One region of the Rickettsiella endosymbiont of Rhagonycha lignosa genome, then DNA from elsewhere that is predicted to be linked to it. Evidence: riboswitches for the same ligand, from Rfam matches in the RefSeq annotation. Region 1 holds a riboswitch; each other region holds the start of a gene.
What was found. Region 1 has a riboswitch for thiamine pyrophosphate ahead of AAHI99_RS05170 (ABC transporter substrate-binding protein). Riboswitches for the same ligand answer to the same signal wherever they lie in the genome.
Positions count from the first base shown of each region.

Region 2: another riboswitch for thiamine pyrophosphate. It lies ahead of AAHI99_RS06150 (ABC transporter ATP-binding protein); the one in region 1 lies ahead of AAHI99_RS05170 (ABC transporter substrate-binding protein).
Region 3: another riboswitch for thiamine pyrophosphate. It lies ahead of thiM (hydroxyethylthiazole kinase); the one in region 1 lies ahead of AAHI99_RS05170 (ABC transporter substrate-binding protein).

Region 1 covers NZ_OZ035011.1:1,166,495-1,176,411, reverse strand. Annotated here, with positions in the region: gene AAHI99_RS05215 (hypothetical protein) at 1-614, shown strand, start outside; gene tsaD (tRNA (adenosine(37)-N6)-threonylcarbamoyltransferase complex transferase subunit TsaD) at 629-1,684, opposite strand; gene rpsU (30S ribosomal protein S21) at 1,746-1,973, shown strand; gene AAHI99_RS05200 (GatB/YqeY domain-containing protein) at 1,981-2,430, shown strand; gene dnaG (DNA primase) at 2,496-4,250, shown strand; gene ald (alanine dehydrogenase) at 4,475-5,593, shown strand; gene AAHI99_RS05185 (leucyl aminopeptidase family protein) at 5,586-6,959, shown strand; gene AAHI99_RS05180 (GNAT family N-acetyltransferase) at 6,988-7,617, shown strand; gene AAHI99_RS05175 (hypothetical protein) at 7,847-8,194, shown strand; TPP riboswitch at 8,238-8,331, shown strand; gene AAHI99_RS05170 (ABC transporter substrate-binding protein) at 8,401-9,348, shown strand; gene AAHI99_RS05165 (FAD-dependent oxidoreductase) at 9,351-9,917, shown strand, end outside.
Region 2 covers NZ_OZ035011.1:1,381,090-1,391,006, reverse strand. Annotated here, with positions in the region: gene AAHI99_RS06160 (ABC transporter substrate-binding protein) at 1-162, opposite strand, end outside; gene AAHI99_RS06155 (ABC transporter permease) at 202-1,071, opposite strand; gene AAHI99_RS06150 (ABC transporter ATP-binding protein) at 1,071-1,802, opposite strand; TPP riboswitch at 1,792-1,885, opposite strand; gene AAHI99_RS06145 (TlpA disulfide reductase family protein) at 2,105-2,539, shown strand; gene AAHI99_RS06140 (penicillin-binding protein 1A) at 2,541-5,003, opposite strand; gene pilM (type IV pilus biogenesis protein PilM) at 5,264-6,208, shown strand; gene AAHI99_RS06130 (hypothetical protein) at 6,271-6,801, shown strand; gene AAHI99_RS06125 (pilus assembly protein PilP) at 7,010-7,645, shown strand; gene AAHI99_RS06120 (type IV pilus secretin PilQ) at 7,626-8,933, shown strand; gene AAHI99_RS06115 (FUSC family protein) at 9,017-9,917, shown strand, end outside.
Region 3 covers NZ_OZ035011.1:679,544-689,460, forward strand. Annotated here, with positions in the region: gene AAHI99_RS03100 (PD-(D/E)XK nuclease family protein) at 1-1,196, opposite strand, end outside; gene AAHI99_RS03105 (DUF4383 domain-containing protein) at 1,810-2,166, shown strand; gene AAHI99_RS03110 (hypothetical protein) at 2,189-5,626, opposite strand; gene AAHI99_RS03115 (TenA family protein) at 5,815-6,465, opposite strand; gene thiD (bifunctional hydroxymethylpyrimidine kinase/phosphomethylpyrimidine kinase) at 6,458-7,294, opposite strand; gene thiM (hydroxyethylthiazole kinase) at 7,302-8,156, opposite strand; TPP riboswitch at 8,148-8,253, opposite strand; gene scpB (SMC-Scp complex subunit ScpB) at 8,411-9,007, shown strand; gene AAHI99_RS03135 (gamma carbonic anhydrase family protein) at 9,014-9,550, shown strand; gene rluB (23S rRNA pseudouridine(2605) synthase RluB) at 9,782-9,917, shown strand, end outside.

The DNA of each region.
Region 1 (9,917 bases):
GTTCTTTTAATGATTATTTACAAGCGATTAAAGTGAGTATTCAATTTTTTAAAGGAAAAAATATTGATTTAAGTTTTCTTGCTTTTGAAATTAATATGATATTAGCGTATTTATTGAAAAATAGTTTGACATCTGAAGAAAAAGTTCAACTCAATGAATTAACTTTAGCAAATAGAATACCAGGACGAGAATTAGATTTAGAAAATATTCCTGATTATATCTATTTTTATGAGCAAGATCCGATAAAAACCTGTATTGTTTTATTAAAAGATTATTCTAAAGGTGAGGGTTGCTTGGGGATCATTTACCGATTTTTTTCAGGGGCTTGGAAAAGAAATTATAAGGATCCTGTTAATAAGTTTTTATCGATTTATAAACAAAATGAGTTACCCGATAATATAACTATATGCGGTATTTATGAAAAATTAAAAGATCTGGGTTTACTATTTAATTTTGATGCTGAAAGTAAAAGTAGTTTAAGAAAAATATTGTTATTTTGTGCTAAGCTTAATAATGAAGAAGAGTCTTTGCTGCATTTAATAGTCAATTGTTCCCTCACTTCTTTTCCTCCTCTGGATCGGGATAGACAGTTTGATTGTTGTTTCGGCACATGAAAATTTTCGTGTAGTTAATCCAACTGATCTAAAGGATAACGCGCAATGGTTTTTATGCCTAAATTATCGCTTTGACCTAAATTTAAGCGACGATAGCCTAAATAAGCAATCATTGCCCCATTATCTGTGCAGAAACTGGGTCGTGGGTAGTAAAGTGTAAAGTCATGCTTAGCTGCCATATTGGCGAGTTCTTTTCGGAGCCAGGTATTAGCTGCTACGCCACCTGCAACCACTAAGCGACGCAGGCCGGTTTGCTTTAAAGCGCGCATAGCCTTTATAACTAAAGTATCCGCTACCGCAGCTTGAAATTCATGAGCAATATTTGCTTTAGTTTGTGCAGTTTGATCGCTATTTTTTAATGTTGTATTTACAAAGGTTTTCAATCCACTAAAACTAAAATCGCAATCGGGTCTATTTACCATGGGCCGTGGAAAAGTGTATTGTTTAGCTTGGCCTTGCTCAGCTAATCTAGCGATAGCAGGGCCACCTGGGTAATTTAAACCTAATAATTTGGCGGTTTTATCAAAAGCTTCGCCTACCGCATCATCTAGACTGACGCCTAGAATCTTGTAATCGCCGATACCATATACTTGTGCTAGCAGGGTATGGCCGCCGGAAACTAATAGGGCAATAAATGGGAATTCTGGGGCACGTTCTTCTAGCATAGGCGCGAGCAAGTGGGCTTCCATATGATGTACGCCTAAGGTGGGAATTCCGAGTGCCCAGCCTAAACTACGTCCAAAAGCCGCACCGACCAATAGAGCGCCTGCTAAGCCAGGTCCTGCACAATAGGCAATGCCATCGATAGCTGAGAGCGTGAGATTGGCACCTGTCAAAGTTTCTTGTAGTAAGGGTAATATTTTAAGAATATGGTCGCGTGAGGCGAGTTCTGGAACGACGCCGCCATACAGATTATGTAGCTCAATTTGACTATATAACGAATGAGCAATGAGACCTTTTTGACCATGATAGAGGGCAATACCGGTTTCATCGCAGGAAGTTTCAATCCCTAATACACAATGTATGTTTTTTGGATGGATATCGGTTTGCTTTGAATAGAAACTTTGCATTTTTATGGATTGCTGGTTAGAATTAGCACCTATTTTAACTTTAATTGAGGAACTGCACTACATGCCCGGCGTAATACTTAAAACCAGCGAAACACTCGAGTCGGCTATTCGCCGTTATAAGCGTGCCTGTGAAAAATCAGGTATTTTCGCTGAAGTGCGTCGTCGTGAATACTACGAGAAACCCACTGAAGCGCGCAAGCGTCGTTTCGCAGCAGCAGTCAAGCGTTGTCGCAAGCGCTTGATGCGTGATAATCCTTGCTTTATCGCTAAAACAAAGCGTAAGCATTAATACCGGCATGACGACCTCTCTCAAACAGCAAATTCAGGAAGATATGAAGATTGCTCTTCGAGCACACGATAAGCAACGTTTGGGTGTGGTACGGCTCATTTTGGCGGCGATTAAGCAGGTTGAAGTGGATGAACGCGTTGAATTAGATGATACGCGTATTACACAGATACTGAATAAAATGATTAAGCAACGTCGCGATTCTATTGCTCAGTATGATCAGGCTAAACGTGATGATTTAGCCGATCAAGAACGTTTAGAAGTCAAGATTATTCAAACCTATCTACCCGAACCATTAAGTGAAGCAGACATTGATCGTATGGTATCTGAAGCCATTACAAAAGTAGGTGCTACTTCAGTTAAGGAGATGGGAAAAGTCATGGCAGAACTGAAAGACAGATTACAAGGTCGTGCTGACATGACACAAATTAGCGCAAAAATTAAAGCACGGTTGACTTAAAAATTCGTTTATTTCTTCTTGAGCCGTAATACAGACAAAGATTCAAGTGCGAGGAGTACATAAATATGTCACTAGCACCCATCCCACAGGAATTTATTAATGAGCTCCTAGCGCGCGTAGATATTGTGCAGCTTATTGATGCGCGCGTTCCCTTGCGAAAAAAAGGTAAAAATTATATTGCCTGCTGTCCCTTTCACGCCGAAAAAACACCTTCGTTTACCGTTACGCCAGAAAAACAATTTTACTATTGTTTTGGTTGCTCTGTAGGTGGAAATGCTTTTAGTTTTTTAATGGAATATGAAAAACTAAGTTTTGTTGAAGCAGTGAATTCATTAGCGGAACAAATAGGCATGGAAGTTCCGCAGCATGCAAAACATCAAGAAATTTATAAAGCTTCATCTAATCTTTATGGTTTGTTAGAAGAGGTGGCGCAATTTTATGCCAAAGAATTACGACAAAATACACTCGCTATTAACTATCTAAAACAACGTGGGCTATCGGGCGAGATAGCGAAAAAATTTAACTTAGGTTATGCCCCAGCGGCTTGGGATACCTTACTTAAAAATTTTAACGATACCGAAAATTTATATGCAGCGGGCTTATTAATTAAAAAATCTGAAAGCCAAGGTTATTATGATCGTTTCCGGGATCGAATTATGTTTCCAATACGTGATAGAAGAGGACGCGTCATTGGATTTGGCGGTCGTGTCTTGACGCAACAGGAACCCAAATATTTGAATTCGCCTGAAACTACACTTTTTCATAAAGGTAAAGAACTGTATGGTCTTTATGAAACATTTCAGGCAAATCGTCAGTTAGAACGCATTATAGTGGTTGAAGGTTATATGGATGTTTTAGCGTTGTTTCAAGCGGATCTTTCTTTTGCTGTCGCAACCCTGGGCACTGCAACCAGCCAGGATCAAATAAGTCGACTGATGAGTCATACACAGGAAATAATTTTTTGTTTTGATGGCGATATTGCCGGAAAAAAAGCGGCATGGCGTGTATTAGAGCAAAGCTTAGATTTATTAACAGATGGTTATATATTACGTTTCTTATTATTACCTAATGGCGAAGACCCAGACTCTTTGATACAAAAAAAAGGCTGTACTGAATTTATTGCTAGGTTGCAACAAGCGCAGTCTTTAGGTGAATTTTTATTTGGTTATTTGTTAACGCAAGTTGATATTAATCAATTAGAAGGTAAAGCACGCCTGGCGAAGCTAGCCGTCCCGCTGATTGAAAAAGTAGCGGTGGGTATTATGCAGCATAAATTATTTGAACAATTGGCCACTTTAGTTAATATGGATGTAGTGACATTAAAAAAAGTTACTGTGAATGATAAAAGTAATGTAGTAAAAAAAATGCCAAAAAAAATACCAAGGTTTAATACAGCCAATCGTTCTTCGCCGATGCGTTTGGCGATTGCTTTATTAGTGCAATTCCCGCAAATCGTTAAATCACTTTCCGACAAGCAATGTCAACTATTAAGCAGATTAGAATTACCTGGGAGTGATTTTTTAGTTCAATTATTTTTACTACTCAAGCAAAATCCAGAGTTAACCAGTGCTATGTTACTAGAATATTGGCGAGAAGATGAAGCTCGTTATAAAATTTTCAAACAATTGATAAATTTTCCTTTAACTATCCCCGAATCTGGGGTGCAAGCTGAATTTCATGATTTACTCAAGCATTTAAAAAAATCAGCTGCAGAAGGACAAATCGATAAGTTATTACAACAAGGAAAGCAATCCGGTTTGAACGAAGAGGAAAAAAAACATTTGTATCATTTAATGTTAAACAACATTAATGATAAATAGCTGGGCTGCATTTTAATGGGTACTCTCAATTTTCATATTTTTTGATAAAGAAAACACACTCTATAATGGACTTTTTATAAAACCCGTGTATTTTGTGATGGGTTCCAAGTGTAGTCTTAGAAGTCGAAGCTAACCGTTTAAAAAATATACTTACGGCTTTGTGAAGAATAGTTTACACAAGGAAGTGGTACAAACCTGACAACATCCTTTAATACGGAGTTAATATGCATATTGGCGTTCCTAAAGAAATTAAGAACAATGAATATCGAGTAGCTATAGTGCCATCTATCGTTCGCGAACTGACTGATCATGGTCATCGAGTTTTCATTGAAACAAATGCAGGGAATGGTGTTGATATTTCAGATAGTGATTATCAAGAATCAGGGGCTACTATCCTCAATAGCGCACAAGAAGTTTTCGAGCAAGGCGATTTGATTCTTAAAGTTAAAGAACCGCAACCACAAGAATGTGCTTATTTAAATGAAGAAAAAACTTTATTTACTTTTTTACATTTAGCGGCTGATAAAAAACAAACAGAATTATTGTTAGCTTCGAATTGTACGGCTATTGCCTATGAAACAGTTACCGATGCACGGGGTGGTTTGCCTTTGTTAGCGCCTATGAGTGAAGTAGCAGGACGCATGTCGATACAAGCTGGCGCACATTGTTTAGAGAAGGCACAAGGAGGACGTGGAATTTTATTATCGGGTGTTCCTGGTGTTTCATCCTCGAGTGTTGTTGTTTTAGGTGGCGGAGTTGTGGGTAGTAATACCATTCGCATGGCATTAGGCTTAGAAGCGCAAGTGACCGTGTTGGATAAATCAGCCGCAAAACTAAAAGAATTAGATCTACATTTTGGTGGACAATTGAATACTATTTTTTCCACACAAGATTCAATCGAGAAATATGTACCCTTAGCAGATTTATTAATAGGTGCGGTGTTAGTACCCGGAGCAGAAGCGCCGAAAATTGTAACACGGGATTTATTAAATAAAATGCGCCCAGGTTCGGTAGTTGTGGATGTATCCATTGATCAAGGTGGATGTTTTGCGACAAGCCGGCCGACAACACACACGGATCCTACTTATATTGTCGATGATATTGTTCATTATTGTGTGAGTAATATGCCGGGTGCAGTGCCACGTACTTCGACGTTTGCTTTGACGCATGCCACACTGCCTTATATTTTAGCTCTAGCGAACAAAGGTATTTACCAAGCGTTGGCTGAAGATATCAATTTACGTAATGGCTTGAATATTTCACGTGGTCGTATCACACATCAAGCGGTGGCGCATGTATTTGATAAGCCTTATGTTTCAGCACGGGAGGTTTTGAGTGTCTAATTGTTTTATTCATGAATCCTTGCGATCCGTCCCTATTACGGCTATTTTGCCAGAGTCGTGGCCAGCTTGGTTAGCAGAACAGACAAATACCACGCAACAATGGTTACAATCGATTAATTTTATTGCAAAACCAGGAAGTTACAGTTTACTTCCTGGAACCGCAGGACAATTGCAACAAATTTTGTTGATATGTAATGATGAAGCGGATTTCTGGACGTTCGGTTTGCTACCCACTGTACTTCCCGAGGGTCATTATCATGTTGAAGGGATAGATAAATGTAAATCATTGGAACAAATTGCTTTAGCATGGGGCTTAGGTGCGTATGAATTTATCCGATATAAAAAATCAACTCGACCTTTAGCACAATTGCTTATTGCAAAAAAGAACCATGCTCAATTAATGATAAAACTTGAAGCGATTTATAGAGTTCGTAATCTAATCAATACGCCAGCGGATGATATGGATCCGGCAGAACTCGTAGAAAATGTATTTCAGATCGGCAAAAAATACCATGCCTCAGTGACACAGATAGTTGGAGAAGATTTATTAACCGCTAACTATCCCGCTATTTATACTGTCGGTAAAGCAAGTTGTCATGAACCACGTTTAGTTGATTTAAAATGGGGTGATAGTAAACATCCAAAAGTTACCTTAGTGGGTAAGGGCGTATGCTTTGATTCGGGTGGTTATAATTTAAAGTCTAGTGGCAATATGTTGGCTATGAAGAAGGATATGGGTGGTGCAGCAAATGCTATCGGTTTAGCCGAAATGATTATGGCACATCAGTTACCGGTGCGTTTACGTTTATTGATTCCTGCTGTGGAAAATTTGATTGCAGGCAACGCTTATAAACCAGGTGATATTATTCAGACTCGACATGGTTTAACGGTAGAGATTGGAAATACCGATGCTGAAGGTCGACTTATTTTAGCGGATGCTTTGTGTGAAGCGGATAGTGAAAGTCCAGAATTGTTGATTGATTTTGCTACCTTGACTGGTGCTGCAAGAGGTGCAGTCGGAACAGAAATAAGTGCCTTTTTTACCGACCAAGAACAATTAGCACATGATATTATACAACATAGTCACCAACAACAGGATCCAGTATGGCGTTTACCTTTATATAAACCGTATCAAAAATTGCTCGATAGCAAATTTGCCGATTTAAACAATTGTGGATCTTCACCCTTTGCGGGTGCGATTACAGCGGCGTTGTTTTTGCGTAGTTTTATTAGTGCAGAGACAACGTGGTTACATTTTGATTTTAATGCTTACAATGTTAATAACAGACCAGGCCGACCCGAAGGCGGAGAAGCGATGGCAATATTAACGGTATTTAGTTATTTATTAGAACGATATCCAATTTAATTAGAAATTTTACTGACATGGAGGTTATATGCCAGATATTTTTTTTGAAAAAAATTCAGAAACTAATCGATTAAATGTAAGTATAAAAACTGAAAGATTAGTGATGGAGTCTACTATCCCCAACCATCTTTGTAATTATAAAAAGCTATTTATGGACTCAGAAAATATGCTTAAAGTAATGGATGGAAATCCTTGGAGTGAAGATAAAATTGGCGAACAACATAAACAATGGGTTGCAAAATGGAATAATGATAACCCCTTTAGTTCATTAGCGATTTTAAAAAACGATACCGATGAATTTATTGGACATGTTTTATTAGATGAGAGCAAGTGGCCTGGTGTTGCTCACTTAGCTTATGCTTTAGATAAGAAATTCTGGGGACAAAAGTATGGGAAGGAAACCATACCGTTGGTTGTGCAAGAATATGCACCCCTATTAAAAGAAAATTATAAAATTTTAGGCGAAAGTTTTACGGGTATTTATGCAACTGCACGTCCAGATAATCCCCCCTCTATTAAATTACTGCAGACAGCAGGGATGAAAAAAATTGACGAAAAGCCTAAATGGGGGCAACTTCGTCATTTTTTCTTTATAAATACCATCGATTTAATAAAATTTCCAAGTGCAGTGTGTGCTACCAAGCCTGGATTAATTTAAAAAAGATGCTTTTGCGTAATTTTAATAATGTAGAGACGAGGTAGTTATACTTTGATTTTAATGCTAGCGAAATGCAAATTGAATAATTTTTATTATTTTTTTTGTTAAAATTATTATTATCAATAATTTTATTGCAAAAAAAAATCCTTTATTTATACTGCGTTTTCTAATTTTTTTATATTTGGAAAAATAAAAAATATGCCAACCATTGATCAACTTCAGCAGGAAATTGCAAAACAAACAAACTGAGCTCTCGAATTGTAGTCGAGATTTAAAAATGCTGACCACACGTCGTGCTAATCAACAACGTGCAGTAACAAGAAAAGAAAATAAAATATCTGATCTTACCTATCGATCCAATTTAACGGCAACTGAAAGTGCAAATTTGGCCAACTTGCAACGCGAGCTTCCCTCGGATCAACAAGAATTACGTAACCGTGAAAGTGAAATGCGCACTTGTTCTGAAAGCGAAACTAGATTGATATTACAAGTTGGATGTTTGAAAAAGGAGTTAATAAGCAGATTAGAAACTTCAGAAGCACATAGCGACGCCAATCGAAAGAGCTTCAGGAGATAATAATTGCAAGACAAGCCATTAAATTTAATATAGAATTGACTTGTTAGATGGCGCGGGGTGTCGGAAACGGCTGAGATTATGACCCGTCGAACTTGAACTGATTCATATCAGCGTAAGGATCGCCTTCAAAAAATTCATCCCCTATTTCTAGGTGGGATGTTTTTCTTTGCCATCTCCATTTTTATTTATTAAGAGAGGTTATGGCAATGTCAGTATTAAAATCTCGCGTCAGCTTGTTACTCAACTGGTATACCAATCCTTACCATGCGCCGATTATTGTCGCGCAGCAATTAGGGTTTTATGCACAAGAAGATATTAAATTAGCAATACTCGAACCCAACGATCCCAGTGATGTAACCGAATTAGTCGGTTTGGGTAGCGTTGATTTTGGTGTAAAAGCGATGATCCATACTGTCGCCGCTAGAGCGAAAGGTTACCCAGTCACCTCGATTGGTACGCTACTCGATGAGCCTCCCACTGGCTTAATTGCCTTAAAATCAAGTGGAATTCGGCAATTTCATGACATCGTTAGCAAACGCGTAGGTTATATCGGCGAGTTTGGTAAGAAGATTATTGATAATCTAGCAGGACTTGCGGGTATTGATCCAAATAGCTATGAAACCGTTCGCATAGGAATGAATGTCACTGATGCGATCTGTCGTAACATTATTGATGCTGGTATTGGTTTCGTTAATTTCCAAAAAATCGAATTAGAACATCTACGCGGTGAAACCGTGTTTTTGCGTATCGATCAACTTGCTGGTTTAGGTTGTTGCTGTTTTTGTTCGGTACAATTCATTGTTCCGGAGCAAACCTTACAAAAAACTGAATTAGTTCAATCTTTTCTTAAAGCAACGCAACGTGGCGCGACATTAACTACCGAACAACCTGAAGAAGCCTATGAATGTTTATGTCAAGCAAAACCACAATTACGTACGCCGCTTTATCACAAGATTTTTATGCATAGCTTACCGTTTTTTTCGCGTAATTTATTCAACGTTGAACGAGATTGGGATAAAGTTGGCCGTTATACTAAACATTTAAATATTGTCGATAAACATTTTGCAATCACGGACTGTTATACCAATCAATTTTTACCTAAAGTTCCCTACTCGGAAATACCGGCCGTTGCGGATTGTTTGGCCAGCGAATGATGATGCAAGCGGGCATTGTAGGAATGGGCATCATGGGTCGGTTGCTAGCACTAGCCTTACATAATGTCGGCTGGCAAGTCAGCTTATTTGATGAACAACAAGGAGATAATAATTGTAGTTCTACTGCGGCGGGTTTATTAACGCCATTTTCTGAATGTGATAAAGCCGATCCGGTGATTTCTCGCTTAGGTCAAGAATCGCTTACATCCTATTGGACTACTATTCTCAAACAATTAGCAGAACCTATTTATTTTCAGCAAGCTGGCTGTATTGCGGTTCATCATCCTCATGATAAAGCAGAATGGCAGCATTTTTCTCGGCGGATCAGTAGTAAATTGCCAGCAAAGGATTATTTTCAGCATTTATCCAAAGAAAGCTTGATGCAACTTGAACCTGAACTCGATAAGTTTGAAACAGCCTATTATTTTCCTGATGAAGCACAAATAGATTGTCAGTCTGTTATGCATAGTCTAAAAAAATATTTGCAGGCGCAAGGTATTTCATTTCGTTGCAACACACACCTTACATCATTGGTATCTAGAAGAATAATTACTCAGAAAAAAACCTAT
Region 2 (9,917 bases), 210 kb from region 1:
TAATCCTTCGCGGGCAAAGAATCCTTGTTCTTCTGCGATAAAAATGGCTGCATGATTGGGATTAACCAACCAATCTAGAACCAATGTTAAAGGCTTAGCCGCAATATTATTGTTAAATAACAAAATACTTATTAGAAGAATGATTTTTTTTTGTATTTGCATAAATAAATATTTTATTTTTTAAAATTATAGGCCTATTATTTAAGTCGATTTTAACAAAGTCCAGGGTAAGGCCAGATTAAGTAAAGTATCAACAAGGAAATACAGAAAAATTCCTAGAAAAAATATAACCACTAATACAGCAAACATTAAATCAATTTGCATCTGAGCGTTAGCATTTAACAATAAAAAACCTAAACCTTGATTCGATCCAACCCACTCTCCAATAATGGCTCCTAAAGGAGCCATAGCCGTTGCAAGTCGAATGCCGGAGGCAAGGTTCGGTAACGCCGCTGGAATACGGATTTGATAGAGAACTTGCCAACGATTACTATTCATAATCACAGCGTTGTTTAAATAATTTTCTGGGGTTTGTTTTAAACCATCAAGAAAATTATTGGTGATAGGAAAAAATAACATGAAAGTGGTGGTAATAATCTTAGCCGTTATTCCATAACCAAACCAAAGCACCAATAAGGGAGCAATTGCAAATACTGGTAAAGCTTGGCTGGCCAATAATAAAGGAAGTAAGAAGGCATGCAGTGTACGAAATAAGCACATACTGAGCGCAATGGCTACACCTAATACAATTCCAAAAAATAAGCCAAAGAAAATTTCAGCTAGCGTCGGTAATGTTTGTGAAGTAATTAACCTTACATGGTTAATTAGGCTATGTAAAACTTCAAACGGAGTGGGTAATATGTAATTAGGTAGATGTAAAATACGAATCAAACATTCCCAAATTAGAATAAACCAAACTGGGATGCACATTTTATGAAAAAATAAAGGATAAATTTTTAAAAATAACTGTTTGCAAGCATTAAGTTTTAAAGGGTATAGAGATATCACGAATTTTTGAAGCTGCGTAATTCTATTGCTGAATTGATTACGCAAAACAATAAAGGAAACCATTATTTATGTTCCTGAAGCATACTTAAAAGTTTGGTTTGCCATTGTAATAATTCGGGATTATTTAATGAGCGAGGTGGTAAGTCAGCAAGATCGCAGTTTATAAAATTTATTTTTGCAGGTTCACCTGACATAATTGCAATATGATGTCCCAAACGTAATGCTTCTAAGGGGTCATGTGTCACTAATAATACAGTGTGATCTTTTAATGCGTTTGCTGTTAGTTCTTGTAGGTGATAACGAGTAATGGTATCTAAAGCAGAAAAAGGCTCATCCATCAATACGATAGGCCGCTTTTCTAACAGTACGCGTGCTAACATAGCACGTTGTTGCATTCCACCCGACAATTGTGCAGGGTATTTATTTATGGCGTCATTTAAGCCTAGCTGATGCAATAATTCCCGAGCTTGAATATACGGCTTGTTGTCTCGTCTTAGGCGGTAGCCTAAGACAACATTATCTAAAATAGTTAGCCAAGGTAACAAAGCATGGGTTTGCGGCATATAAGCTAAGCGACCAGCCAAGCCTTTCTGATCGCAGGTGGTGGTGACAGGTGCTGAGATTGAGTTTAATCCGGCGATAAGTTGTAAAAAACGACTTTTGCCAATGCCGCTCATACCTAATAGACAAGTTGTTTGTCCAGCTGCTAAATGGAAATTTAACTGGTCGAATAGAATTTTATCTTGGTAGTGCAAACTTGCGTTACTTACCAATACAGCGGGCGATTTTAACATACACTTTTCCTACGCGGGCATGATCCCGATCAGGTTAGAAGGGTATTTCTCAGCCCAATTATTAGGCACCCCTAAGCGAAAACGCATGGTAACAATCTCATAAGCAAAATAAAAGGGTCAAGACTTAGAAACTTTAGATTTAGTGACTTAATTTGACAGTGTTATTTTTGAACTAAGAGTCCTCCTTGAGTTATTTTAAAAATTGAAGTTTAATGGAATTGATCACACTGATTTAAAACCAATAAAATTATTAAGTGTTTGTCACAAAATTGATCGACCTCATTTCTACTGCGAGGAATAATATGCGTAAAATTTTTAAATTAGTGCTATTAACCAGCATTTTGTTAAGTGTGTCTAGCGTTGTATGGGGAGCCAGCATAGTAAGAGATCTTAATTTTTCTAATTATAAAGGTAGATGGGTGGTTATTAGTTATTGGGCAACATGGTGTGAATATTGTATGGGCGAAATACCTGAATTAAATGCATTTTATCGAGCGCATGCTGACCAGGTTGCGATGTTCGGATTTAATTATGATGATCCAGGAAATTTACAGCAACATATACAACAAAGTGGCGTTATATTTCCTACATTAGTGAATGATCCGAAAGCTGATTTTGGTATACGAGGTATATCTGGTTTGCCAACTACATTTATTATTGGGCCTAATGGTCGATTGAAACATGTATTAGAAGGACCGCAAACAAAACGTAGTTTAGAAAGAGCTGTTGGCTTATAACCTAAAAAACCGGTTCATTGTTTGTTGTGTTATCTTGCTTTTCTGCTGGCATTTGAGTATCAGTATTATTGTTATCTATAGGTACTTCCCCAGGACTATCAATTGCATTGAATGGGGTCGTATCTTCTTGTGTCGATATTCGTGATAAATCATCTTTACGAAAATATTCTAGGATAGAGCCTGGTGTTCCATCAGGTAATAAATTACCTGTGGTGGGATCGATACTTGCCGTTACTATATCAGTAGGTTGTGGCATGGTTTTTTCAGCCTGGCCTTTTAATGCGACACGCATGAAATCAATCCACATAGGTAAAGCGGCTTTTGCACCATATTCTTGAACAGAACTCGGTTGATCGAATCCTATCCAAACAGTTGATACCAAATTACTGTTAAATCCTGTAAACCAAGTATCGACATAATCACTTGTTGTGCCAGTTTTTCCAGCCAGATCATTCCGATTCAACACCCTTGCCTGTGAACCTGTGCCATAACGAATGACATCTTTTAAAGCAGATGTCATGAGGAAAGCGATGTCAGCAGGAATGACTTGTGGTGCATAAGGACTATCTTTTTCATCTGTTAATGGGGGCTCAATTTCTCCGCGCAAACAAGCTTCACAAGCGATTTTAGGTTCTGCCTTATAGATGATTTGACCTTGTTCATTGGTAATATGATCAATTAAATAAGGGGTTATTCGAAAGCCGCCATTAGCAAACACAGCGTATGCTCGAGCTAATTCAAGAGGAGTGACTTCACCGGTGCCGAGTGCTAAAGTAAGATTACGCGGTAATTTTTTTGAGTTAAAACCAAATCTTTTTACATACGTTAATACATAGGGAACATCGATAGCTTGTAATAAGCGAACGGATATAAGATTGATGGATTTAGCTAGAGCAATACGTAAACGCCTTGGGCCGCTGAAAATATGATTATCATTTTGTGGGCGCCAAGGTTCATCACGACCAGGTATATCAAAAACCAATGGAGCGTCATTAAACACATTGGCTAGGGTATATCCCTTAGCTAGAGCAGCTGCATAAATGAAAGGTTTGAACCCTGATCCGGGTTGTCGTTCTGCTTGAACGGCACGATTAAATTTACTTACATTATAATCAAAGCCACCGACTAATGCGCTAATGGCGCCTGTTTGTGGATTTAATGCGACTAAAGCACCTTGTACTTTAGGAATTTGCGATAATTCCCAAGTATTATTTGCAGTTAACTCTACACGAATAACATCGCCGATATGAACTTTATTTTTCAAGACTTCAGGTGGCGGATTTAAATTAGTTGCGTCAAGGTGGGGCACGGTCCAGGCTACACCTTGCCAGGGAATGAAAATCATTTGATTATCGACTAAAAGAGCGGTAATAGCTTGATCAGTCACAGAAATAACAATAGCTGCGTCTAAACCATTGATAGAAGCAACGCGATGTAATGCATTCAAAGTATGAGTTACTTTATTTGCATCTAATGGAGCAATATTTTTTTCTGGTTTCCTATATTCGTGTCGTTTATCGTAAGCTAATAAAGTAACTCCTAAGGCTTTATCAGCAGCAATTTGTTGGGCCGAATTGATTGTGGTATAAACATTGTAACCTTTCAAATAAATATCTTCACCAAAACTTTTATACATCATGTCACGTACCATTTCAGCGACATAAGGTGCTTTAATCATTCCACCGGAATTAGTTTGCGCATGTGTTAACATGGGTGTTGCTATAGCGGATTCATAAACCGCTTTAGAGATATAACCTAATTCATACATACGCATTAAGACATGATCACGACGTTGTTTAGCCGCAATTGGGTTAACTAACGGGTTAATAGCAGAAGGGGCTTTTGGTAAGCCAGCAATAGTTGCCATTTCCGGTAATGTGAGTTGATTAAGTGTTTTATTAAAATAAACTTGCGCAGCGGCGGCAATACCATAAGCGCGATTTCCAAGAAAGATTTTATTAAGGTAAAGTTCTAAAATTTGTTCTTTAGTAAATTCTCGTTCGATTTTTAGTGAGAGCAAAATTTCAGTAAATTTTCTTAAAAAAGTTTTTTCCCGAGATAAATAAAAATTACGCGCAACTTGCATCGTAATGGTACTTCCTCCTTGCACTTTACTTCCTGTGAGCAATACTTCACCCGCAGCACGTAATAAACCATAAAAATCAACACCATGATGTTCTAAAAAGCGCTGATCTTCGGTGGCTAAAAAAGCTTTAACCATCAAATTAGGGACTTCATTCAATCTAACAAGATTTCGGTGTAATTCTCCAAATTCAGCGATAGGTTGTCCATCACTGGTGTAAATCCGCATCGGAATAGGAAGTTGTACGGATTTTAATTCCTCAACATCGGGTAATTGTTTATCAAGATAAATATAAAGGAGACTTCCAGCTACTAAAAGCGTGATAAAAAGGCTTAATAGCATGAAAAAAAAATTACGGAAAAAATGATTCGATCGTTTCATAATGAAAACAGTTGATTAGCTGGGTTCTATCATAACTTAAGTGACTTCCCTCTTAAACAAGGGTTTTAATAAAAATAGTGTGTAATGAGGTCTTTGTACACTTTATTTCGATTAAAAGAAAGTAGCGTTGATTTTTTAACAGTATGACATTTCAAAAATAATAGTTCTCTTATTATGTATTAAATAATTGACAATTTAATATTTAGATGCATAATAAAAGAATAATAAGTTTTAAAAATTTCATTAAAAAATAAAAAAGTATGTATTTTTTCAAGGATAGATTTAAAAATACCCATAATACTGATACTGCGATAGGTTTGGATATAGGTAGCCGTACGATTAAATGGGTTTGTTTAGACCGTAATAATGAGCTTAAAGAATATGCTATTCAAACAATTCCTACCCCAATCGGAGTTGCACAGACAAAAGACATTCCACAGATTGCTGCTGTCTTAAAGGAAACATTGCTAGACAAAGATCATATAAGAAATTGTATATTAAATATTCCCGATATTCTGGTATGTAGTAAATGGGTGAAAATAGACAGCGCTGATTGTCAACATACTGAAAAAATAATTAAATTATTGGTTGAACAATCCATTCCCTATCCTTTGTGTAAACTTTATTTTGATTATCAAATTTTTGATCCCTTGCCCGAAAATCAAGAACATAAAGTTTTACTTGTAGCTTGTCGTAAAGATCATTTAGATTTTCGGTTAGATATCATTCAACAAGCAAATTTAATTCCCATTGCTGTAGAAGTAGGTTCATTTGCTTTAGAAAGGGCATATTGCTTTTTTTATCCTGACAAGATAAATGAAAATGTCATTCTCTTAGATCTAGGAGCAAGTCAGTTAACATTATTGTTTTTTAACGGTACTCAAACAATGGTTTACTGTGAAAATTTTGCCAATATCTTTGAATATGAATGTATTTTATTACAAATTAAACAATGTATAAAAAGATACGCTTTAGCGTATCCATATCTTATTTTAAAAACGCTTTTTCTTATTGGCATAAATATAGCTTTATTAAATTATTTGTTAAATACCTTAGATGGATTTTTAGAATTACAGGTGCAATTATTAAAATTTCCAAATTTCATTAAATGTAGTTCTATCCTAGATAGAGATAAATTAGCACAAAATTTTTCAAGTTTACTTTTAAGTTATGGATTAGCTTTAAGAATCAATTTAAATTTTTAAAATTAAATAGGAAATTCAAACGACTGTTAATTAATCTGTTAGTTTTAAAATAGGGAAATATTGTGAAGCAAATCAATTTATTACCATGGCGAGAACATAAAAATAAATTAAAAATAAGGCGATTTATTCTTGTTTGGTTTTATATTTCATGCTCCTGCCTGATCTTGATATTTGTTACAAAAATTCTCATTATTCAGCAAATAAAACATAATCAATTAGCCTATCAGCGTATTTTTTTACAGATAAAAAATATATCACCTATGATACAAGAAATAAAAAAATTACAATATAAAGAAAAAGAGCTAACAAACATTATAAAAAATATTAAGAGTAATCATCAGCAAGTAAAAAAGATTTTAAATTTTATCAGTCATCTTAAATATTTAATAACACCCGATATTTTTATCCATTTAGTCGCATTTCATCCGCCTTATTTAAGTTTAATAATGCATGCCAAATCGAAAAATGAATATATAAAATTTAAAAAATTATTACAATTGCAATTTGATTCAAAATTACAATCGCTAATTCTTAATCAATTTCAGAATTTGCAATTGGATTTTGTTGTTCAAATGATCTTTAACGAAAATTAAGATTTTATTGGTTTTAAAGTAGATAAGGAGAAGGTTTATTTTAAAAAGAATTGATTTATGGTCTATAAACTTAAAATCTCTTGTTATCTTATCGACTGTTTTTTTTATTTGCATATTAGGTTATTTTTTTACATTACGATCAACCCTTGAAAAGAAAGAAAAAATCTATTTAAAATTTCAATTTTTAAAAAAACAATTAAATAGTCAAATGCTAATAACTTCAAAATATTCTAAATATCAGGAAAAAATTAAAAAATTAAATAAATTTGATTTATGTTTTCAGCAGAAAAATTTTTGGGCAGGTGATTCGAGTAATAAAATAAATTTTCCAAATTTATTACAAATAGAAATCAATTTATCTGGTAATAATAAGAATATTTTTAAGTTTATAAATGAAACAGTCGCGTTGAATAAAATTGTATTAATTAAAGGTTTCAGATGGATTTTTTTTAACTCGCTTACAAAAAATATCAACCAAAATATTATAATTTCATTAAAATTTTATACTTGTAATTATAAAAAATTAATACTAGATTTGTCGAAAATCAACAGATTAGTTGCTAAATCCTTAGTTGAAAATGGTAATTTAACAAAATTTTCTTTAGATAAAATAGTCATGTTAGGCTTTTTATCTGCTGGTAAGTGGCAAAATTGGGGCTTTGTTAGGTTGCCAAATAAACAAATTTGTAGAGTTAAATTAGGTGATTATTTAGGTTTAGAGCAAGGTTTGGTTATAGGTATTTATGCTCCAAAAATTATTATTAAAAATAATAATAATTTAGAAAAAATTATAAATTTGTTAAATAAACCTAAAAAGCTTTTCCATGTTAAAAATTTCACTTAATATAAAATTACTAATCCTTATTTTAACATTACTTTTCAATTGTAAATTATTAGCTAAAGAGAACATCTCTTTAACTTTTCATAATATAAAAATTCGTTCAGCCTTACAGTATTTGTCCGAAATACATGGCAATAATTTAATTATTGATGATAAAATTCAAGGGGAATTTAGCATTTATTTGCACGATATTAATTGGGAGCAGGCTTTAGATACTATTTTGCAAACCCAAGGTCTTGCTAAGCGTTCCATTATTAATGGTTGGTTTATTACCACAGCTGCTCAATTATTAAAACAAGATAGTATTAATTTACAAATCCAACAGACAAAAAGAGAATTATCTCCGTTAATTTTTAAAGTTATACAAATTCGCTATAGAAACGCACTAGATATCAGCAAATTATTAAAAGATAAAACCAATACCCCTTTATCTACACAGGGTAGTGCTAGTGTAGATAATGCGACTAATAGCTTATGGATTAGAGACTCAGTTGAACAACAAAATAAAATTGCAGCATTTATTAGGGAGTTAGATAAACCTATCGCCCAAATTTTGATTGAGGCTCGAATTGTTAGTATTGATCAAAATATGGAAAAAGAAATAGGAGCAAAATTTGGTTCAACTCAAACACAAGCAGCTAATAGACTTATTAAACATCAATTGAAAAATAAGATAAATAATTCTAATACAGGTTTATTGCAATATTTAACAATGGATTTACCTATCACAGGGATTACTTCTGCGACTGGTGCTGTGTCGCTAGGTTTGCGATTAATGCGTTTAGGTCAGAATTCTTTTTTAGATTTAGAATTATCTGCATTAGAAAATGAAGGTGCAGCTCAAGTAATTTCTACCCCACATTTGATTACCGCTGATCAACAGACTGCATTTATAGAAGCAGGTGCTGAAATACCTTATCAAGAAAAAGCCTCGAGCGGTGGGACCAACGTTATATTTAAAAAAGCAGTACTATCGTTAAAAGTAACACCTAGAATTATGCCAGATGAGCGCATAATATTGGACTTAAGGGTCAATCAAGACCAACCCAGTACCTTTATGGCAGTTGATGCTCCAACAATTAAAGCACGCGGAATTAAAACACAAGTTATTGTAAAAAATGCTGAAACGGTTGTATTAGGTGGAATCTATGAGTATTCTCAGAGTAAAATAGAGCAACGGGTTCCTTTTTTAGGTGCTTTACCCATTATAGGTCGATTATTTCGTTTAACTAGGTCGAATAGCAGGCGTAGTGAGCTTTTGATATTTTTAACACCGACTATTTTATACTAAGTTGTTTAGGTTTTATCTATCAGTTTTTTAAATATACGCACATTAATTTGTGAAGAGTACATTTATTTTATTAACGAGCTAACATGCAATTTATTCAATGGCGACATCAACTTCGTAGATTAGACAGTGATCGACTTGTTCATAGCTTAAAAACAGCTATCGCACTATTATTTGGATTGTTAATTTCTTATTTATTTAAGCTACCACTCCAAGGAAGATGGGTTGTTATTACGATTCTAGTGGTAATGTGTGCCCAATCACGTGTCGGTGCGATTTTACAGAAATCATATATGCGTTTTTTAGGCACGGTAATAGGGGCCAGCGTTGCTAGCTTGACCTTATGGCTTGTTTACCCAAATGTTGCTTTGACTATCTTGATTCTATGTGTTGCCACTGCTGTTTTTAGTTATATTGCCGACAGTCCAAGTACTTGGAGTGAAGCAGGTCCTTTAGGAGCAGTGACACTAATTATTATTGTTATTTCTCCAGATCCTAATTTTTATACAGTGATGAGCCGTTTTTTAGAAATCAATTTAGGTATTATTATTGCATTATTAGTATCACGTTTTATCTGGCCTTTGCATTCGCTAACACAATTACGTTATATATTAATAGATACCATACAGAATTTAAAAGCTCTAGCTCAAAAACTAGAAGAGTTTACATTCACGAATGGTGATGGTAATAATACAAAGCTGCAGGAAATTTTTGAAAATAAAATATTGAATAATATAGGAATTCAAAAAAAATTATTTAAAGAAGTAATGAGTGAATCATTTGGTCGATCTAATTTGGAAGAGACATTTAAAAATATTTTAGATGCTGAAAGAGAAATTTTACGTTGTATTACTTTAATGAGGAACGCATTAATGGATTTTTCAGATCAAAATATTTTGATCTTTAATCAGCACGCCAAAATCCAAAAAGTTTATCAAATAACACAGGATTTATTTCAAAGAAGTATCGATAGTCTTAAGAGTAAAG
Region 3 (9,917 bases), 490 kb from region 1:
GGCCATGCTAAAGCATGAAGCTTGCTAGCAAAATATTTTGACCAAAAACTTGGTTTCGCTAAAAAATTAACAGAATATTTTTTTAGCAAATGACTTAGCTTAGTAATTAAATTACTAAGCAATGGACAAGCGTGTTGACAGCTTACTTTAAGCAGTTGTTCTAAACTCAATCTATTTTCTGCAATAATACGTAGCGTGATATCAAGCTGTGCACGTGATGCTTGTTCTTTTTGCGAACCTCCTAAGTAAGGTGAAAGTAATAACTGATTAATTTGCTGAAATGAATTGATCTCATCTAAGCTAAGAATAAGCATTGCTGTTTGAATTAAAGGAAATTCTAACAAGCCATTACCTGCGGCTATGTTAAAAGGAAGAGGATTCATAGTGTTCTGTGTTAATTCGCTAAATACATCAGTGAAGGTATTGAGTAAGTGTGTACGTTGCTCGACTAAATTTGGAATCACACAGGCGATATTTTTTGCGCCTAGTTGCCAGGATTGATAGGCCCAAAGTGCCATTTGTTGGGATTCAGTTTCTTTGTCTGTTAAACACAGACGTTGTTGTTTTGTGTGTAAATGAACCGGTGCGAAATAACAAAGTTGACAGTGGTGTTCTTCTAAGATACTAAGCAGTTTTTTATATTGTGGATTTATTTCATTAAAGCCAATTAGAAAAATACGTGACGGAGGTTTTAAAATTTTCTTGTTGAATAAAAGGATTAAATGCTTGAGTGCACTGGATAAATCAACGTAAGCATGGTCTTGGCAAAAGCTTACGAAATCAGTGGCCCAGGTTTGCCAGGTTTCAGTTTCATTGCTTTGTTTAAAATGTGTTGTTTGATAATCAAGTTGCGCTTGTTGAAGTAATTGCCAAGCTTGCTGAGCATTTTTGGCGGTATCCGCGTTACCTAAAAAGGAATAAAAAGATTGCTGAATAATGGTTTTCCATATTAGACATTCTTGTTGCTTGTTGAGTAAGCGCAAAGGAAAACCCTTTTGTTCTATGAATTGTTTTCCCCAAAGTATTTCTAACCAACGTGTGAAAGTAAAAATTTGCGGTGTGCACCAAACATGTTTTTTTTGCGTTTGTTGATATTGCGCATAAGCTTTATGTAAAAAAGGAATTAAGCGTTTATTACCCGTCAGTAATAGATCCCCAGGATTTAACTGCTTGAAAAGTTTGTTATAAATTTCCATAGACTACCTATTGACAACGCTAAGTTTAGCTAAGAATGTACAGGACTTTTGCACAAGTCGGCTTAATTTAATTTATTCTATGTAATCTTAACAGCATTAAATGTAATTTTCTGATTGACAGGAACTAACTATTTGAAAAAAGAAGTTTTTTATCTTTTGTTTAAAGCTTGTACAAATTGTAACGATGACTTATAAATCAAGGTTTTTAGTAGCTTCCCCCAACTCTGTCCACAAAGTTATTCACAGAATCTGTGGGTAAACATGAATTTGTCATCCTAATGCCTAATAATTAAACATTTTTATACATATGCAACAACTTTCCAAAGACGCGGAATCTATTTGCTAATTTCTATAAGTATTCTATACTCACTGCACATCACGATGCGAGAGCATCGAGACGTGTTTTTATCTCGCGATGGAGATTTTCAAAAGGGGAAGCGTAATTCTCCGTTTGGATGGCTGAGCCCGAGCATAGGTCGAGCCAGTCATATGGGCGGGATACCGCTCACAGGAGTTTGAAAGTCACACATTTTTAACTACGAGTGGTATACTCGTGACTTCGGTAGCGAAAGCCAAACGTTGCAAAGGAGTTTTCAGCGTGTTCTTAAGAGGAATGGCCTTAATTTTTGCTATTGTTTTTATTCTTTTAGGCATATTAGGCTTTATTCCACCTATTACACCTAACCATGTGTTGTTCAATTTTTTTACAGTTGGGATTTTATTGAATATTTTCTATATTCTAATCGGTTTGCTGGCTTTATCCGCTAGCGGCTCAATGTTTTATGCGCGTTTGTATTTTAAATTTTTTGGTATAATCTTTGCTGCTATTGCTATTTGGGGTTTCGCCATGAATGGCGATTTGAGGCTAGTACATATCAATATTTCAGATAGTTTCTTTTATCTTCTGACAGCTATTATTGCGTTGTATTTGGGTTTTACCAGTAAACTGCCTCGTTCTTATGCACATTAATGGAAATTTCGAGAAATTAAAATTAAGCCACCGCACGCATTTCCGAACATCTAGCATCGTTTTCCAAATTAGATTCAACAACACTTTCAGCTTCGAGCAGGTCAATTTGTTGGTAAGCAGCAAATAAATTACCGAGTCTAGCCTCTAGAAGGGCAGGATATTGGTGTTTGAGTTGAAATAAGTCCACTCCCGTAACAAAGTCTTTTGTTTCTAACACTTTTTCTAAGGCTTGCGCTGCTTCTAGTTTTTCTGGCGTAGAATATCGCCATTTAAAAAAGGAAAATTTAGTCGTATAGGTTATTTTTTTGATTTTTCGATCTTCAAGTTCATTTAAATAACAGCGAAATAATTTATCAGTCACGATTTTTAAATTATTAGGCTTTTCGGCAAAATAGTTTTTATCAAAATAAGTTAATAGTGGCACTGAGCAATTTACTATAATTTTATCTAACAACTCTTGGTCTGCGACAGTTTTTATTGACCAACATGCAAATTGTTCAAATATAAAATAAGCTGCTAAGTTCTGCATGGACATTAAATCTTTATCATTTACAGAATGAGCAAGAAAATTTAAAGTGTTTTTCATGAGAAAAAGATTTCGAGCACAGGCAGAACGAAAAATATAATTACCTTGGGTATCCTGTTCTTTTAGCAAATCAATTAAGACTTGGATTCCTAAGAGTTCAATATGATCGTCGATAAACTTTAGCAGGGCATTGATGGGTGTTTGATCTTCTAGTTGCGAGGTGACTGACAAGACACTTTTATAATAATCATAACGGCCACCAAAAAATATCGCATTGGATGCTTGTTTATCGTGAATTTTTTTAAAAACAAATTCTTTTATGGTGTCAATACTAATAGGTCCAGGAGCAATATTATCGGCTAAAAATGTCAACAGCAACTCAACCACTTTAGGTCGATAAGTGGCGGCAATCATTAATGCGTTACATCTGTTTTGGTCATGAGTAAGAATCAAATCATTAAGAAAAGTAGATGAATAAAAATTAGGATTTTTTTGAATACTCTGAATAAAATTTAATATATGAGCTACAGCATCATATTGATTACGCGCTGCTAGCATAAAGGAATTATATTCTTGTTCGCTTTTTTCTGCGATCAATGTATGCAAATTATCTTTAGTAAAAAGATTCGGATACTTTTCAATAAATTCAAATACAAGCTTTAAAGATTGGGGTTTATCCTTTGCTAATAGCATAAAAAAATTTAAGCCATAGTTATTTTTTTTTAAAAATATTTCTTCTAAAGTGTACGGTAGTACGCCTTTTGGTTGTTGATAAATAAAATCTATAATTGAAGTCATGGCTTCTGGATGATGTCGGGAAAGCATCAAACTGTTGCAACCTTTTTGATTTTTATTGAATAATATCTTTTCTAAATGGGGATTAAATATTTTTTGTTTGCTTTGAATAAACTGCAAAATACTGGATACAAGATTTGGTTGATATTCTGTTGCTAACATTAAAAAATTGTAATTTAATAAATTTTTTTCTAAAAATAATGTGGTTAGATACTCTGCAGGAAAAAAAACTTTTCGTTCATTAAATAATTTAAACAAGATGTGTAAAGCGTTAGGCTGATAGCGAGCAGCTAACATTAAAATGGTAAACCCGTTTTCCTCTTTTTCTAAAAACATTTTTCTTAAAATTCCAGGATCAAAACTTTTGATATTTTCAGATATAAATTTTAGAATAGAAATTGCTGTATCAGCTTGATTTTTCAACGCTAGCATCAAAGCATTACAAGTGCCATTGGTATGTTCTGGAAATAAGACTTTATGTAAAATTTCTCCATCAGTGGTCATATTGTCGGTTATAAATGTTAGAATCTTTTTTAACATATCGGGATGATTACGCGCAGCTAAGGTCACCGCCGTATCACTATTTTTTCTTTGCTGCTGTGTAAAGAGTTTACACAGTGTATCATGAGCAAAACGACCAATATGAGAGGTTAAAAAGCTTAAAATGGTGATTATTGCTTCTGCTTGTTTGTTCGCGGCTATCATTAGCGCATTGCAATGATCGCTATTGTTCATTAAAAGCATTTTTTCAGCTATTTCAGAGCTAACAATCGTTTCATGTGTTTTAAGGAAAGCTAAGATATCCTTTACTAACTCCAGGTTATTCAGTGCGCCTAGCATCAGGAGGTTAAAACCATTTTGATTTTTTACTAAAAATGTGTTGGCTATTTTTTCAATGATATAATTTTTACGGCGTAAATCTAAACGGATGACTAAAAGAAAACCTTGCGTGATTTCTTCAGAATATTCTTTACTAATTTTTAACTGTCGAGTTAAATAATCAATGAAGGGTAAGCAATTATTAGTATAAGCTTTATTTTTGCTAATTTTTTGATAATAATTGGGAAATCTTGTCTTTAACTCAACGAGTTGCGTTAGTAAATCAGAATAATTTTCTTCTTTGAACAATTTATTAATAACATTGGTTGGGGTCTTAAACTGCTTATTTTCTAAAAATAAATTTTGATAGGCACTATCAAGCAGCGTATTTATTTGAGGGTTTTTAAAATAATTTTGATCAGATAAAGCTAGGTAAAAAGATTGATACATTTTTTCCCAATTAACATTAACAAAACTAAAAACTACAGGGTTTTTTTCGTTGCGAGATAGTTTAAAATAATTTTTCCAATTATTTTCACTCTCAGATTTTTCATTGATATATTTAGGTAAAAAACGTTTAATCAATCGAATTATTTTTTCTTGAGTTTCCAAACAGATCCCGTTTTCATCATGCTTTTCAATCTCTAATTCTGGAATAAATTCAATGAAGACAGCGATTAAAAAACAAGGTAAGTTGAAGGGAGTAAATTTTTTCGCAAATGTTTGTTGTAATGCGCGTCGAATTGAAGCATTAGCCAAACCACCGGAGTAGGTATCATTAGGAAAATTAGGCTTTATGCCTATACCATCAATGGCTGCAATAACACTTACACCATTCCAGGCATGAACTTCGTCGGTTAATTGCGTAGCGATTTCTTGGACAAATCGGTTGCGCACAATATAAAGTAATTCGGCTAAATTACGTGGTTTATGAAAAGAATCAACGATAATGTTGACACGGTTATGAAAACCTTCAGTGCATTCTTTAATCTCTTCGGTTAATTTGTAAATTAAACCATGGCGATGGTCCGCAGAGAGTTCACCTAGTTCTGCGTCCAAATTCCCTAGTAAGCGATGATAAATAAGTTGCAATTGTTCTAGTAATAGAATTTTGGTGCGATACTCGGATGCTTCGCCCACATGTTTAGCAAAACAATTGTTTGGTAATTTATTATTCGTTGTACAAGCAATTTTTTGCAAATCCTCCAACCAATTTTCAGCTAAGGTGGGTAAGGTTGAAGGGTCTATTACTGGAGGAGGTTGATACGCAAAAACAAGATTTTTATTAAAGGCAGGGTCCATTTGGTATTCATCTAACATTTAATATCCCTCTCTGTTATTAATATTTATTATTTAAAAATGCTTTATATGTATTAATTTATAGTAAATAAAAATAAGAATATCAGTTCAATTTCGCATTCACAAGAGCATTAAGATTAAATTAAATAATTTTAATTTTTTTTTAAAAAAAAGGGAAGGTTAAATAATTTTATAAAAAATATTTTATTTTAAGTGGGCCAGGTTTGTTGTGAGTAAGCACCTTGCCAAAATTGCCATTCACACAAGGTAGCTAATCTAAAAGCGCTTAACATATTTTGTTTACAGTGGATGCTGGCATGTTCTGCAAGTTCATTGACTGTGGCTATGACTAATTCCACGGAATGATTAAACTCATCACTCGCATATAAATCGATCCAGACTTGATAAGGGTTATTGGGAATTTTTTTATTATAGGCGCGTTGTCCTACTTGTTGATAAACCCAAAAGCAAGGTAATAAACTCGCTACTGCTTCTTCTACAGGCGCTGTACTTGCCATACGTAATAAATAATTGGTATACATAAAACAAAAAGGGCTTTGTTTAGGGGTTATAGGGGTAGTAGAAGTATATTTTTTTAGAATAGTATTATGCAAATCACGTTCGGCTTTAAGTGCATTTATGGCAAATTGAATAAATAATTCACTTTGCCGATCATGGGGTAATCGTGCTGCAGTAAGCGCAAGTGCTTTTGAAAAATCTGTAAGATATAAAGCATCTTGATGTAAATAAAAGATAAATGTTTCGATAGCTAAAGTACCCTGGGCCAGCTCTTGATTAAAAGGATGCAGATAAATTTTAGACATGACATCTGTAACGGAAGTTTTAAGTTCATTAAACATGTTGTTTTGCCTTATTTAAAAAATAAAAATGATGGACTGGACCTTGGCCATGACCTAGTTTTAAATTTTTTGCCGCTAAAATGCATTCTGTCAAATAATGTTTTGCTTGAGTAATGGCGCTAAATAAACTCTCGCCTTGTGCTAAATAAGAAGCGATTGCTGCAGATAATGTACAGCCGGTGCCATGTGTATTTTTTGTGTCTATGCGCAAGCTATCAAAACGGTGTATTTGTTTTTGCGGGTAATCATAAAAAATATCTGGCGAAGACATGGTTTTTAAATGACCACCTTTCAGTAGTACCGAAGTTTTATAGCGTGTTGCGAGTAAGGTGGCGGCGTCTTGCATACTGCGATGGTCATTAATGTTAAGTTTTAAAATAGCTTCGGCTTCTGGAATATTGGGTGTAATCAATGTCGCTAATGAGAATAAAACATCCACTAAAGCTTGTATCGCTTGAGGTTTTAATAAAGTATGACCGGTTTGAGAAATCATGACCGGGTCAAGCACTACAAATGGAGGTTGATATTTTTTTAAATTTGCAGCGACTAAATGGATAATCTCTTCATGATAAAGCATACCGAGTTTAACTGCGCCTATGGATAAATCAGTAAAGACAGCATCGATTTGTTGTTGAATAAACACTAATGGAATTTCTTGTATGGCAGTGACAGATAATGTGTTTTGCGCAACTAAGACGGTAATGATGCTGGCTGCATAACTACCTGTGGCTGAAATTGCTTTGATATCTGCTTGTATGCCGGCGCCACCGGAGGGATCCGTACCTGCAATACTGACGACACTGGTTAATACTTCGTTATAGAGTGACATAAGATGTTCATTCAGCAATTGTCGATTTAAGGAAGGCTTGTAAATCATTCTTTTGTACTGAATATAGGCTATCGAGTAGTTGAGAATAAAAACTGCCAGGACCTGAGGATTTTTTTTCTGCATATTCGCTAACTAATCCCATCCAAGCCATCGCATGCACGCAAGCATTGAATCTTTCCGGATTAATTGCTAAAAAACTGGCAATCATAGCGGTTAATGAACATCCCATACCGACCACTTTAGTAAGTAAGGGTGTGCCATAATCTAAGGTGATTGTTTGTGTGGCACTGACGATAAAATCAATTTGGCCACTGACGACTACGATGCATCGGTATTGTTCAGCTAAGGTTTGCGCAGATGCAAGGGCATGACGACTGATTTGTGTTGAATCGACACCTTTCGTGATGATGGAAGTATCTAACAAAGCCATGATTTCTGAAGCATTACCACGGATGACATCGATACCTCTTTTTATAATAGTTAAGGAGGCTTGCGTGCGATACCGGCTGGCACCGGCACCGACCGGATCGAAGACGATAGGGATATTACGTTTTAAAGCAGCGTGTTGAGCTTGTTTTATGGCAGTCAACCACGTTTCATCAAGAGTACCGATATTGATGACTAAGGCTTGGGCTAATTGAATAATTTCTACTATTTCCTCTTGGGCATGCGCCATAATCGGCGCGGCCCCTAATGCGAGCAAAAAATTAGCGGTAGTCGGCATAACGACTAAATTAGTGATATTGTGGATTAACGGATGGGTTTGACGGATTAAATCGACGTCATGGTATAGCGATTCTAAGGTAAATGCATTGATATTCGAGAGGGAGGCGCTTTTAACTGAGCAATTTTTTGTTTTCAATGTACTTCTTCCTACGCAGGTCTTAGCCCGATCAGGTTATGAGGGTTGAATGGGAACATTCTCTCAGCCTTTAAAAAAAGCACCCCTGGAGTGGCTACTATTAGACAGGAATTAATGGGTCGGATCAAGTGACTTTTCTTGGTCATTGCCAGTGAGTAGTGCATAACAATCTACACTAACACGACATCCGATTGCAGGCGCGCGCATACAACATTTACTCGCCATGATGGGCCGTTTGCTGCTATAGTTTGGGCATGGAAAATCAAACGCTGAAATCGATCTGTGAAGCCGCTATTCTTGCTGCCGGTGAACCGGTGAGTATTGAGCGCTTATTCGATTTATTTAATCCGGAAGAACGGCCGACTAAAGCAGATCTGAAGAAAATTCTGTTGGAATTAAGCGAAGATTATCAAGATCGCGGAATTCAGTTAAAGCAATTGGCGAGTGGTTATTGTTTTCAAACCGCTAGTGCACTCAATGCCTGGGTTAAACGACTCTGGCCGGAAAAATCAGCGCGTTATTCACGTGCTTTCTTGGAAACCCTCAGTATTATTGCGTACAAACAACCCGTGACGCGCGGAGACATTGAAGCGATACGTGGTGTGTCAGTAAATCCAAATATTGTTAAAACCTTGCTGGAACAAGAATGGATACAAGTGGTTGGGCAACGTGAAGTTCTAGGACGACCTAATCTCTATGCAACGTCGAGATTATTTCTTGATCATTTTGGTTTAAAAGAATTAGCCGATTTGCCGCCTTTTCCTTTGCCGCAAATGACAGAACCGTTAGAGATTTCTTTGTCTGCTGATAGCGAAGCGAAAGATACTTCACTTGATATTCTACAAAATTAAATTTAAATGCTTTATTCTTTTGAAGGCAGACATCCAAAGCTATTAGGTAAAGATATTTTTATTGCTGAAAGCGCTGATGTGATTGGCGCCGTAATTATCCATAATCATGTCATTATCTTACCGCAAGCGGTAGTCCGTGCCGATAATACCGTGATAGAAATTGGCGAAAATAGTAATATCCAAGATGCTGCGGTATTGCATACCGATCCAGATATGCCGATGCAAATTGGTCGATTTGTAACGATTGCTCATCATGCCATGGTGCATGCGCAGGCGGTGGGTGATTATTCAGTTATAGCCATTGGCGCAAAAATATTGAATAATGCCGTGATTGGTAAACACTGTTTGATTGCAGCGAATGCTATGGTATTAGCAAATCAACATATTGCGGATGGTTCTTTGGTAATGGGCTCTCCTGGTAAAATAAAACCATTGACTGCCCAACAAATAGCGGATATGCAATGGTATGCGCAACATTATTCAGCAAAAATTCATCGTTATCAAAAAGGACTTAAACGATTCGATCCCAAAACTTGCGAATAAATTTTAGTATGATGGGTTTGTGTGTAAGTGCTTACCGCAGTGAGTATTAATAATACTGCAATAAAAATTCTTGCTAACATACTAATCCTGTATCAAACTTTTCATCCTGAAAAGTATCATTTTAAGTATACCATTAAATCACTATTGGAAAAAAAATATAGCAAGAGAAAAAATAGCAGCGATGATGTTTAATTTAGCATAGTATAAGAGGATTAACTGGCTTTATTTCTTATGAATGAAAAAATACAAAAAATACTGGCTAATTTAGGTATTGGCTCGCGTCGCGAAATAGAACGTTGGATCCGCGCGGGTCGAGTGCGTATTAATCAGCGGCCTGCCAAGCTCGGCGACAGAATTGATTTAACCG